2 regions of the Hydrogenophaga sp. UC242_50 genome follow, and region 1 is predicted to be linked to the other one. Evidence: riboswitches for the same ligand, from Rfam matches in the RefSeq annotation. Region 1 holds a riboswitch; the other holds the start of a gene.
What was found. Region 1 has a riboswitch for glycine ahead of gcvT (glycine cleavage system aminomethyltransferase GcvT). Riboswitches for the same ligand answer to the same signal wherever they lie in the genome.
Positions count from the first base shown of each region.

Region 2: linked by a shared signal. The riboswitch ahead of ACFJGX_RS03910 (transglycosylase domain-containing protein) and the one ahead of gcvT (glycine cleavage system aminomethyltransferase GcvT) in region 1 are both predicted to bind glycine.

Region 1 covers NZ_CP170553.1:4,099,954-4,106,081, reverse strand. The annotation lists gene gcvP (aminomethyl-transferring glycine dehydrogenase) at 1-705, opposite strand, end outside; partial or broken gene gcvH (glycine cleavage system protein GcvH) at 734-1,103, opposite strand; gene gcvT (glycine cleavage system aminomethyltransferase GcvT) at 1,141-2,325, opposite strand; glycine riboswitch at 2,331-2,435, opposite strand; glycine riboswitch at 2,448-2,562, opposite strand; gene ACFJGX_RS20890 (hypothetical protein) at 2,594-3,097, opposite strand; gene ACFJGX_RS20885 (SMP-30/gluconolactonase/LRE family protein) at 3,190-4,473, opposite strand; gene ACFJGX_RS20880 (dihydrodipicolinate synthase family protein) at 5,028-5,183, shown strand; gene ACFJGX_RS20875 (dihydrodipicolinate synthase family protein) at 5,186-5,962, shown strand; gene ACFJGX_RS20870 (hypothetical protein) at 6,113-6,128, shown strand, end outside.
Region 2 covers NZ_CP170553.1:757,487-763,614, forward strand. The annotation lists gene minD (septum site-determining protein MinD) at 1-684, shown strand, start outside; gene minE (cell division topological specificity factor MinE) at 688-948, shown strand; partial or broken gene ACFJGX_RS03900 (penicillin-binding transpeptidase domain-containing protein) at 1,440-2,382, opposite strand; partial or broken gene ACFJGX_RS03905 (hypothetical protein) at 2,316-2,483, opposite strand; partial or broken gene ACFJGX_RS03910 (transglycosylase domain-containing protein) at 2,890-3,534, opposite strand; glycine riboswitch at 3,663-3,752, opposite strand; gene map (type I methionyl aminopeptidase) at 3,782-4,573, opposite strand; gene ACFJGX_RS03920 (ParD-like family protein) at 4,573-4,827, opposite strand; gene ACFJGX_RS03925 (hypothetical protein) at 4,884-5,486, opposite strand; partial or broken gene ACFJGX_RS03930 (calcium:proton antiporter) at 5,570-6,128, opposite strand, start outside.

The sequences.
Region 1 (6,128 bases):
GTCGTGCAGCCAGCCGCTGGAGGCGGGGTACTGGGTGAAGGCGGCGAAGTAGTCGCCGTCCGACAGCATGGCGGCCCATTCCTCGCCCGACATCGCGATCTTCACCGTGAGGCCCAGGGGTTTGGCGCGGGTCTGCACCACTTCGATGATCTGCGGGTGCACGTCGCCCGAGACGATGAAGGTGTTGCCCTTGCTCTTCACCGAGCGTTTGGCCAGGGTCATGGCCTCGGCGGCGGCGGTGGCTTCGTCGAGCATGGAGGCGTTGGCGATGGCAATGCCGGTGAGGTCGCTCACCATGGTCTGGAAGTTGACCAGGGCTTCCATGCGGCCTTGCGAGATCTCGGCCTGGTAGGGCGTGTAGGCGGTGTACCAGGCGGGGTTCTCCAGCACGTTGCGCAGGATCACGCCGGGCGTGAGCGTGCCGTGGTAACCCTGGCCGATGAAGCTCTTGAACACCTTGTTCTTCTGCGCCAGCGCCTTGAGCTCGGCCAGCGCCGCGGCCTCGGTGACGGCCGGTGGCAGCTGCATGCCCTGGCTGCGCGCGATGCTGCGCGGCACGATGCCGTCGATCAGCGCGCGGCGCGAGGCCTCGCCGATGACCGAGAGCATGTGGGTCTCGTCGGCCTGGCCGATGCCGATGTGGCGCGCCACGAATTCTGACGGGTTTTCGAGTTCACCGAGGGGTTTGACAGAGGGCATCAGCATGGAAGGCTCCGGCGGGAGAAGAGGCGGATCAGGCGTTGGCGAAGGTGTTGTAGGCGGTCTCGTCCAGCAGGGCGTCGACCTGGGCCGGGTCGGAGAGCTTGACCTTGAAGAACCAGCCGGCCTTGAGCGGGTCGGTGTTTGCGCAGCGACGGGTCGGCGCGCAGGGCTTCGTTGACTTCGGTGACTTCGCCGCTGACGGGCATGTACACGTCGGCCGCGGCCTTCACAGACTCGACCACGCCGGCCACTTCCTTTTGCGCGAAGCTCTTGCCGACTTCGGGCAGGTCGACGAACACCACGTCGCCCAGCGCGTCCTGCGCGTGCACGGTGATGCCGACGGTGGCGATGCCGCCGTCAACGGTGATCCATTCGTGGTCTTCGGTGTACTTGGTGGTCATGAAAAAGCTCCTGAAAAAAGAAACGAAAAAAGTGAGATCAGCCGCGGAAGTATCGGTTGGGCACGAAGGGCATGGCGCTGACTTCCATGGGCACGGGTTTGCCGCGCACCATCGCCACCACGGGCGTGCCCAGGGCGGCGTGTTCGGGTGTGACGTAGCCGATGGCGATGGGCTTGTTGGCGCTGGGGCCGATGAGGCCGCTGGAGGTCTTGCCGATCACCTCGCCACTGGTGTTCTGCAGTTCGACGTTCTCGCGCACGGGCACCCATTCCTGGGCGATCAGGCCCACGCGCTTGCGGGTCAGCGGTTCGCTGCCGTCGAGCTGCGCGAGCACGCGCGCCGCGCCGGGGAAGCCGCCCGCGCGCGCGCCGCCGGTGCGGCGCACTTTCTGCATGGCCCAGTTGAGCCCGGCTTCCACCGGGGTGGTGGTGGTGTCGATGTCGTTGCCGTAGAGGCACAGGCCGGCTTCGAGGCGCAGCGAGTTGCGCGCGCCCAGGCCGATGGGCATCACTTCGGGCTGGGCCAGCAGGGTGCGCACGAACTGGTCGGCGCGGTCGCCGGGCAGGGAGATTTCGAAGCCGTCTTCGCCGGTGTAGCCACTGCGGGTGACGAAGAGGTCGGCACCGTGCCACTGGAAGGGCGAGCCGGTCATGAAGATCAGTTTTTCGACGCCGGGCACGAGGCGCTGCAGCACGTCCACCGCCAGCGGGCCCTGCAGCGCGAGCAGGGCGCGGTCGGGCAGGGGGATGACTTCGCAGCGCGAGCCGATGCGCGCCTGGATGTGCGCGATGTCACCAGCCTTGCAGGCGCCGTTGACGATGACGAAGAGGTCGTGCCCGCGGTTGACGAACATCAGGTCGTCGATGATGCCGCCCTCGTCGTTGAGCAGCAGGCCGTAGCGCTGCTTGCCCACGCCGAGGTCGATCACGTCCACCGGCATGAGCGTCTCGAAGGCGGCGGGGGCGTCGGGCCCGACCAGGCGCAGCTGGCCCATGTGCGAGACGTCGAACAGGCCGGCGGCCTTGCGGGTGTGGTGGTGTTCGGCCATGAGGCCGGTGGGGTACTGCACCGGCATGTCGTAGCCGGCGAAGGGCACCATGCGGGCGCCCAGTTCGACGTGGAGCTTGTGCAGCGGGGTCTGGAGAAGCGGGGCGGCGGCAGCGGGCACGGCAGAGGCTTTCAGGCAAGGGGGCAGGCCCCGGTGGGGCGAAACACGGTTCATCCGTGCGCTGCCCCACTGTCCGCTTTACCTGAGAGATTCACGCGGGCGATGCCGCGCTTGCTCCTTCGGTGGGCCGCTTCGAGGAACGGCCTCTCTCCAGGGGGGTACACCGGCCTCGCGGCCCGTGTTTGCCAGTCCTTTTGCCTGAGCGTTCAGGGCACCCGGTGTGCGGTGCCGCCTGCGCCTTCGGCGAGCCTTCTCCGGGGACCGGATCGGCTTCTCTCCTGACCCGGCGAGTGTATCGCACGGCGTCCGGCGGGCCGGTGTTTCAGGGCGTTTCCAGGGCCGATTCGGGCAGCAGGCGGGCCAGCCGCTCGCGGATGCCGTCGGCGCGTTCGCTGCCGGCCAGGCGCTCCACGTCGGCCATCATGGCCCGGCTGACGGCCAGCATGTCGCCCACGTCGCGCGCTTCGCGCAGGGCGTCGCGGTAGCGCTGGGCCATGGCCTTGTCGCGCGGGGCGAACATGCGCTCGCTCAGGTCGAACAGGAACATGCGCGCGCTGGCGAGCGAGCGGGGGCCGGAAAAGGCGTCGGCGGAGACGGTGGGCGGGGTGTTGGCCGGCGTGCGGGGCGGCGGTGGTGCTTCGTCCACAAGGTAGCCGCGCGAGATCAGGTCGGCCGCGAGCGTGGGGCCCTGGCCCTCGAACAGGGCGAACAGCTCGGCATCGGGTTTGCGGCCATCGGCCAGCAGCAGCAGGGCGCGCTCGCGCTGCGCGAGTTGGCGTTGCCCGGGTCGCAGCTCGGCGCGGCCCTTCTGGGTCTTGTTCAGCATGGCATCTCGGCGTCGTTCACGGAGCCTGCACTGTGGACAGCCCATGTGACGGCGCGGTGAACACCGCGCAGGTAACCGGCCTGCGGTCGGTTTCAGCCGGCGAACGTGGTTTCCGGCAGGCCGCGCACGCCCGGCACTTCCAGGGCAAACAGCGCGCCCGACAGCGGTGCGCTGGCCAGCGCCTGCGAGCCCAGCCGCACCGAAGCGCTGGTCACATAGAGCGTGCCGAGGTCGGCGCCGCCAAAGCAGCAGCTGGTGGGCCGTGGCACCGGCAGGCGCACCCGCATCAGCTCGCGGCCGTCGGGGCCGAAGCGCGCCAGTTCCCAGCCGTCCCACACGGCCACCCAGAGGCAGCCCTCGGCATCCACCGTCAGGCCGTCGGGTTTGCCTTCGCCCGCGCCGAAGACCACGAGGGGGCGGCGGTTCGCGATGCGGCCGGCCGCGAGGTCGAAGTCGTATTCGTAGATGGTCTTGCGGAAGGTGTCGGTGAAATACATCCGCGTGTTGTCGGGGCTGAAACCCAGGCCGTTGGGCACGGTGAAGCCGCTGTCGACCTTCTCCCAGCTGCCATCCGGATCGACGCGAAAGAGGTTGCCCCGGTTGGCCATGGCGCCCATGTCCATGGAGCTGACCCACAGCCGGCCGCGCCGGTCGCACTTGCCGTCGTTGTAGCGGTTGCCCGGGCGGGCGGATTCGGGGTGGGCGAACAGGGTCATGCGGCCCGAGTCGGGCGCCATGGCCATCAGGCCCGAGGGCGTGGCGAGCAGCAGACCACCGGAGGCCATGGGCACGACCATGCTCACCATGGCGCCCAGCGGTGTTTCGCGCGGCACCCCGCTGGCGGCGTCGAGCTGGTGGATGGCCGGCGCGAGGATGTCCACCCAGTACAGCGCGTTGTCGCGGGGCGACCAGACCGGGCCTTCGCCCAGCAGCGCCCGCGCCTCGCCGATGGCATGCACCTCGGGCGTGGGCGCCGCGGGGGGCTCGGTGTGCGCCAGCAGCGACATCGGCTGGCCCGCCGCGCTGTGCGTGATGGTGCGGGCCGCGCCGATCAGCTCGGCCGACAGGCTGTGCGCGCGCCGCGCATCCAGCTGCGCCGCGCTGGCCGTCACGGCCACGGCCCCGATGGCGCGGCCCTCGTAGTCGAACACCGGCGCGGCCACGCTCACGCGCTCGGCGTCGTATTCACCCACTTCCAGCGCGTAGCCGCGTGCGCGGGTGAGGTCGAGCTCGGCCCGCAGCGCCTCGTTGTCCACGATGGTGTGCTCGGTGAAGCGCTCCAGCAGCGAGGCGGCCAACAGCTGGGCCTGCTGCGCGGGCGCCAGGCAGGCCGCGATCGCCTTGCCGGCCGCGCTGGCGTGTAGGGGCAGGCGCATGCCCACCTTGGAGGCGACCTGCGGTTCGCGGCCAGCGTCCTCGCTGCGCCACCACCACCATCTGTTCGCCACTGAGCACCACCAGTTGCACGCTTTCGTCGAACGCGTTGCGCAGGCGCACCAGTTCGTCCTGGGCCGCCACGCGCAGATCGAAATCGCTCCAGACCTCGTGCGCCAGTTCCAGCAACCGGAACCCGAGCAGGAAGGTCTTGTTGTAGCTGTCGTGGCGCAGCAGGCCTTCGCGCACCAGCGTGCCCAGCATGCGGTGCAGCGTGGCTTTGGGCAGGGCCGAGGCGCGCTGCAGTTGCGTGAACGTCATGGGCGCGCGCGCCGCCGACACCAGATTGAGCACGGCCATGGCTTTCTCCAGCACCCCCAGGCCCGGGGCGGTGGTGGCGGAGGTCGAGGCGGGGTGAGCGGTTTCTGACATGGCGGGTGCGGGAATTCTAGGGGAGGTCAACCCAGGGTAAGTACCAATGAATGGAACTTGTTTGTGAAACACCGCGAGATCTACAATTGAAGTTCCATTCAACGGAACAAATTGGATTCACGACGTGACATCACCTGCATCGCTTGCCGGGGTCTACCCCGTTCTCCCCACGCCTTTCGACGCCGCCGGCCAACCGGACGCGCAGGCCCTGCGCGGCCTGGTGCGCTACCTGCTTGAAGCGGGTGTGGATGGCATCACCTACCCGGGCGTTGCGCAGTGAAGTTGGCGCAGCTCAGCGTGCCCGAGCGCCTGTCGCTGACTGCCGCCGTGCTGGAGGAAGTGGCGGGCCGGGTGCCGGTGGTGGCGGGGGTGTCCAGCGCCCAGGCGGCCACCACGATCGAGCTGGCGCGGGCCGCGATCGCGCAGGGCGCGGCCGCGCTGATGGTGGCCGTACCGCCGGACCGCCCGACGGTGCGCACCCAGGTCGAGTACTTCCGCGAGGTGTCGGCGGCCGTGCCGGGCGCGGTGCTGGTGCTGCAGAACGTGCCGCAGCCAGTGGGGGCCGGCCTCGACCCCGAGGCGATCGTGGAAGTGGCGGCCGTCGTTCAGGCGATCCGCTACGTGAAGGAAGAGACCCTGCCCAGCGGCCAGCGCCTGACGGTGCTGCGCGAGCGCGGCCCGGCCAGCCTGGTGGGGGTGTTCGGCGGCGCGGGTGGGCGCTACATCACCGACGAACTGCGGCGCGGCGCGGCCGGCACCATGCCGGCGATCGAGCTGGCCGAAGTGCATGTGGCGCTGTTCAAGGCCCACCGCGCGGGCGACGCGGCGCGTGTGCGCGAACTGTTCACGCGGATGCTGCCCATCCTCAACGTGCAGGCGGTGTTCCGCTGGTCGCTCACCAAGTACGTGCTGAGTGCCCGCGGCCTGCTGCCGTGCGAGCACCAGCGCGCGGCCGGCCCGCGCCTGGACGCGCTGGACAAGGCCGACGTGGACGCCTTCCTGGGTGACTTGCAGGACCTGTTGTTGCCCACGCACCCGCTGCGGAGGCGCGCGGGATGAGTGGGCCGCGCATCGCTGCGGTCGAGACTTTCGTGGTCTCGCTGCCGCGCGACACGCCCTACCTCGGCCCGCTGGGTGAGGGCGAGCAGGTCAACGCGCGCGGCTACCTGGTGCGCCAGGGCAACCGCACGATCTACCCCGAGCACCGACATGTCGGTGCTGATCA
Region 2 (6,128 bases), 2.0 Mb from region 1:
AACCTGGACCTGATCATGGGCTGCGAGCGCCGCGTGGTGTACGACCTGATCAACGTCATCCAGGGCGAGGCCAACCTGAACCAGGCCCTGATCAAGGACAAGCAGTGCGACAACCTGTTCGTGCTGGCCGCCAGCCAGACGCGCGACAAGGACGCCCTGAGCCAGGAAGGCGTGCACAAGGTGCTGACCGACCTGTCGGCCATGGGCTTCGAGTACATCATTTGCGACTCGCCCGCCGGCATCGAGACCGGTGCGCTCATGGCGATGCACTACGCCGACGAGGCGCTGGTGGTGACCAACCCCGAGGTCTCCAGCGTGCGCGACTCCGACCGCATCCTGGGCATGCTGGGCAGCAAGACGCAGCGCGCCATCGAGGGCAAGGAGCCGATCAAGGAACACCTGCTGATCACGCGCTACAACCCGGGCCGCGTGGCCGATGGCCAGATGCTCTCGCTCAGCGACATCCAGGACATCCTGCGCATCAAGCTGATCGGCGTGATCCCGGAAAGCGAAAGCGTGCTGACCGCCTCCAACCAGGGCATGCCGGCCATCCACCTCAAGGGCACGGACGTGGCCGAGGCCTACAGCGACGTGATCGACCGTTTCCTCGGTGCCGACAAACCACTGCGCTTCATCGAGGCCGAAAAAGTGGGCTTCTTCAAGCGCCTGTTCGGAGGGAAGTAAGGCATGTCGATCCTGTCTTTCCTGCTGGGTGAAAAGAAGAAAACCGCCAGCGTCGCCAAGGAGCGCCTGCAGATCATCCTGGCGCACGAGCGCAGCGGGCGCAGCGCTTCCGAGCCCGACTACCTGCCCGCGCTGCAGCGCGAGCTGGTCGCGGTGATCGGCAAGTACATCAAGATCAACCCGGACGACATCAAGGTCCAGCTCGACCGCCAGGACAACCTGGACGTGCTCGAGGTCAAGATCGAGCTGCCCGACCGCAAGTGATCGATGGCGGATCGGGTGAACTTTTGCAGTTCGCGCCTCCGATTCCCCATCTCGGGCCGTTTTCAGCCCACTTCATGCCACCGGTGCGCGGAACATCCGCCAATTCCTAGACTCCATGTTCTAGGGGGTGGCGCCGGCTTGCTGGCGTGATGCGGTGGAAGAGCCGCACCCATCCCGGGTTTCGCGGCGCTGCTATGTTCTTGCTGGAAGGGTGCAAGGACGCGGTTTCCAGCTTGTCTGGCTTCTCCTCTGGGCCTGTTTGTTGGGGCAAATCGGGGCCGAGCAACGCCGCTTTTTCATTCCCCCGGGGCCGGGATGCCGCTGCGGCATTCGAACGGGCCCTGGATGAAGGTGTGGGGCTCGACGGTGCAGGGGCCCTCCAGGGATTCCGGGTAGACGTAGTCGTCGCCCCATGGCACCAGGTCCGCCGGCATGCGGCGCTCCTGCTCGGGCCGCTGGGCGACGGCGACCTTCATGTAATCCGTCCAGACGGGCAATGCCAGGCTTCCCCCGGTCGCGTTGCCCAGGCTGCGCGACTGGTCGTACCCGATCCACACCACCGAAGCGACGCCCGATGAATAACCGGCGAACCAGGCATCGCGTGCGTCGTTGGACGTGCCGGTCTTGCCGGCTGTGTCCTCGCGCCCGAGTGCGCTCGCTCGCCGCCCCGTGCCGTGCCGCACCACGTCGCGCAGCATGCTGTCCATCACGTAGGCATTGCGTGGGGAGATCACCTGGCCGCGGGGCGACACCGGCGGCGCTTCGTAGAGCACCGCACCGCCGCGCTCGCTCACCTTGAGCACCAGGCGGGACTCGACCCGTTCTCCTTCGTTGGCGAACACCGCGTAGGCCTCGGTGAGCTGCAGCGGGGTCACCGCACCCGCGCCCAGCGCCAGCGGCAGGATCGGAGGATTGAGCTCGGCCGCGAAACCGAAACGGGTGGCGAACTGCTGCACATATTCCGTGCCGGCGGCGTCCATGAGGTTGACCGCCACCACGTTCTTCGAGCGCGCCAGGGCCCGCCGGGCCGTGATGAAGCCTTCGTACTGGTTGCCGTAGTTGCGCGGTCGCCAGGCCTTGCGGCCGCGCGCCGAGGGCGTGACCAGCCGCTGCGTGTCGTCGACCAGGGTGCCGGGGAAATAGCCTTTTTCCAGCGCGGCGGAAAACACGAAGGGCTTGAAGGTCGATCCCGGCTGGCGCACCGCCTGCACCGCGTGGTCGAACTGGTTGAACGCAAAGTCGAAGCCCCCGGCCAGTGCCAGGATCTCACCCGACCTCGCATCGATGGACACCAGCGCGCCCTGCATCTGCGGCAGCTGTGTCAGCCGCCAGCGCCCGGCCGTGTCGGCCACGACACGAACGACGGCACCCGGTTCGATGCGCCTGCGCGCCGGTGCGTCGGGTTTGAGCAGCGCGCTGCTGCCCGGGCTCAGCGTGTGGCGTGCAATGCGAATCACGGTGCCGTCGCGCAGGGCGGCCGTGATGCCGGCGGAGGTCGAGGCTTCCAGCACGGTGCGCCACGCGCAAGGCGCCACTGTCCCGGTAGGGCGCGAGGGCCCGGCGGATGCCGGCCGGGTCGTCGGCCTGCACGGCTTGCTTCAGATGGCCTTCCGGCCCCGCGGGGCCGCGCTGGTGCTGTGCATTCAACAGGCCGGCGCGCAAGGCATGGGTGGCGGCGCGCTGCTCGGCCACGTGGATGGTGGTGGTCACATCCAGGCCCCGCGAGTAGGCCTCGTCCCCATAACGCTCCACCAGCATCTTGCGAACCTGTTCGACCGCGTAGGCCGATGCCGGGTCGGTCGACGGGTGGTTCAGCGCCAAGGTCAGGGGCTCGGCGCGGGCCTGCTCATAGGCCGGCTCATCGAGATGCCCCAGCTCGCGCATGCGCTTGAGAATGTGCTGCTGGCGCACGGTGGCGCGCTCGCGGTTGGCGACCGGGTTGTAGGCGGAGGGCGCCTTGGGCAGGCCGGCCAGCATGGCCGCCTCGGCGACGCTGAGCTGGTCGAGCGTCTTGTCGAAGTAGACCGATGCGGCCGCCGCGAAACCGTAGGCCCGTTCGCCCAGGTAGATCTGGTTCATGTACAGCTCCAGGATCTTGTCCTTGCTGTAGACCGATTCGAGCTTGTAGGCCAGCATGATCTCCATGACCTTGCGCCGGTAGGTCTTCTCCCGGCTCAGGAAGAAGACCCGCGCGACCTGCATGGAGATGGTGCTGCCACCTTGCGCGTGCCCACCGGCCAGGAGGTTGCCGAGCGCCGCGCGAACGAGGCCCGCGTAGTCCACCGCCCCGTGTTCGTGGAACCGCGCGTCCTCGATGGCCAGCAAGGCCTGCTGCATGCGCAACGGGATGCGCTCGATCGGCACGAACTCGCGCCGCTCTTCGCCGTACTCGGCGAGCAGGCTGCCGTCCCTGGCGTGGATGCGCATGGGCAGCATCGGTTCGTAGTGGGCCAGGTGACCAACCTCGGGCACCTGCTGCCACAGGCGGTGCAAGGCATGGGCGGCGCCGAGGGCAACGCCGATGCACAGGCCAAGGGCCAGCGCGGCGAAGAACCGGGCCGTGAAAGGGGTTCGAAAGGAGAACATGGGCAAGGCTCAGGTGAAAGCGCCTCTCCCCCTGTCCTTTTACCTGAGAGTTTCGACTGCGTCGGCAGTCTGCCCCTTCGGTGTGCCGGTGCGCGCGCGGTGCGGCTCGGCCTCTCTCCAGTCGGCGAAATGTGTCTGCGGTCCGGTGGCCTGAGCGATCATGGGAGTTTGCGCCTTCGGCGGAGGCGCGACACGCCTCGCTCTCCCGCAGAGCGTCGCAGTCTATCAGAGGGTCAAAACCCGGGCGTCACACCGGTGCGCGGGCACCCGTGCCACCCGGCCAGGGCGTGAGCACCTCGTGTCCCTCGGGCGTGACGGCCACCATGTGTTCCCACTGGGCGGACAGGGAGCGGTCTTTGGTCACGACGGTCCACCCATCGGCCAAGGTCCGGGTCTCGCGCTGGCCTGCGTTGAGCATGGGTTCGATGGTGAAGACCATCCCCGGCTCCAGCCTGAGCCCCTCGCCGCGCCGGCCATGGTGAAGCACGTTCGGTTCTTCGTGGTAGATCCGGCCAATGCCGTGCCCGCAGTACTCGCGCACCACGCTGAAGTGCTCTCGATGGGCGACGGACTGGATGGCATCGCCAATGTCCCCCAGCGTCGCGCCGGGCCTGACCTGCCGGATGCCGGCCAGCAGGGCTTCGTAGGTGGTCTCCACCAGACGCCGGGCCAGCACGTTGGGTGTGCCGACGAAGTACATGCGGCTGGTGTCGCCGAACCAGCCGTCCTGGTTGACGGCCACATCGATGTTGATGATGTCGCCCTTCTTCAGCAGCTTGTCGGGCGAGGGGATGCCGTGGCAGACCACCTGGTTGACGGAGGTGAGGATGGTCTTGGGGTACCCGTGGTACCCCAGGTTGGCCGGGATGGCGCCCTGGACATTCACGATGTGGTCGTGGCAGATCCGGTCCAGCGTCTCCGTGCTGACCCCGGGGACGACGTGGGGCTCGATCATGCCGAGCACCTCCGCGGCCAGCCTGCCGGCGCGCCGCGCCATCTCGATGTCCTCGGCGGACTTGATGGTGATGCCGCGAGCCACTAGCGCTGGCCCGCCGGGGCTGTGCGGGACTTGCCCGGTGGGGTCGCGGCCGCCACGGTGATGTCCAGGCCCCCCGCGAGTTCCGCCCGCACCAACAGCTGGCAGATCTCCCGGTGGTCCAGCGCCGGGTGAAGCTCGGTCAGCATGCCAACCCGCATCCAGTGTTCGGCCTGCGCATTGATGGACCTGCTCAGCGCATTCCCCGCCACGCGCAGGTTCTCGTGCATCAGGTCCGAAATCTTGACGATCCCCATTCATCACCTATATATGAAACGTATATGAATTATATACGCCTCAAGGTGGACGGCGGCTAGTTGGGGTTGGCCGGCGGGGTGGGTGGCGCGGCGGCCGGTGGGGGGTCCACCGGATCCAGCAGGCCCTTGGGCGGGTTGCGCTTCATCTCACCGGCCAGCGTCAGCTGCTCGGGACTCATGCATTCATCGGCCAGCCGCTTGCCCAGTTGCTGGCTCATGAGCATGGACTTGTTGCCCAACTGCAGCCACATGGCGCCCCGCTTCGGGTCTTCGAGCCGGATGGCACCGGTGCGGCTTTCCACCGGGTGCATGTAGTACCGCGCGTTGCGCATGTTCTTCACCTGCACGATGAAGAACCCCTGCCGCTTGGCGGGCACGATCTCCACAGCCGAGCCCAGTTCGCAGGGGATGTTGCCGAGGTACACGCGCTGCGCGACCGCGAGATCGGCTTCGGTGAGGTTCACGCTGGAATCCTCTTCGATCGGTGTCACTTCTTCCACGGCCTTGGCCGCGGAGCGCGCCAGCGGCGCGCGTTTGGTCGTGGTGGTGGGTTTGGCCGCTGGCTTGGCGGCGGGCTTCGCGGGGGTCTGCTGCGCCATCACCGGGATGGGCGCGAACGCCACGGCGCTCAGGGAGAAGACGAGGGCAAGGATTTTCATGGGCCATAGTCTGCCCGCATGGCCGCTGAAATGCTGTTCGCAGATGTTTCGACCGCATCCACCGTGGGCCGCCCATGGCGCGGCTAGGGAAAGAACAACAGCACGGCGAACACGGCAAACAGCGCGAGGTGCATGTAACCCTGCAGCGCCGAGGTGCGCTGGCCGTTGAAGGTGAGCATGCTCAGCACGGCGGTGCGCACAAACAGGGCCGTGTCCATGTGGGAGATGCCCATGACGACCTGCTTGTCGTACAACAAGCCAATCGCCAGCACCGCGGGAACCGTGAGCCCCACGGTGGAGACAAAGGCACCCAGACACAGGTTGACGGCCCGCTGCATCTCATTGCCCAGCGCCGCGCGCACGGCGGTCAAGGACTCGGGGGTGAACACGATCAGGGCGATGAGCACGCCACTCACGGCCACGGGCGCGCCCGCGGCCGCAATGCCGTAGTCGAGCACGACGGCCAGGTGGTGGCCCAGCAGAACGATCGGAACAATCATGGCCAGCAGCAGCAGCGAATGCACCCAGACATCCTTCCTGCTTTGCTGGACAGAACCCTCCGCCTTTTCGGTCTCGGTCGGCGCCCTGGAGGTGCGTTCCATGCGGCGCACCACCATCGCCCCGGGAGGGGGCTGAACGAAG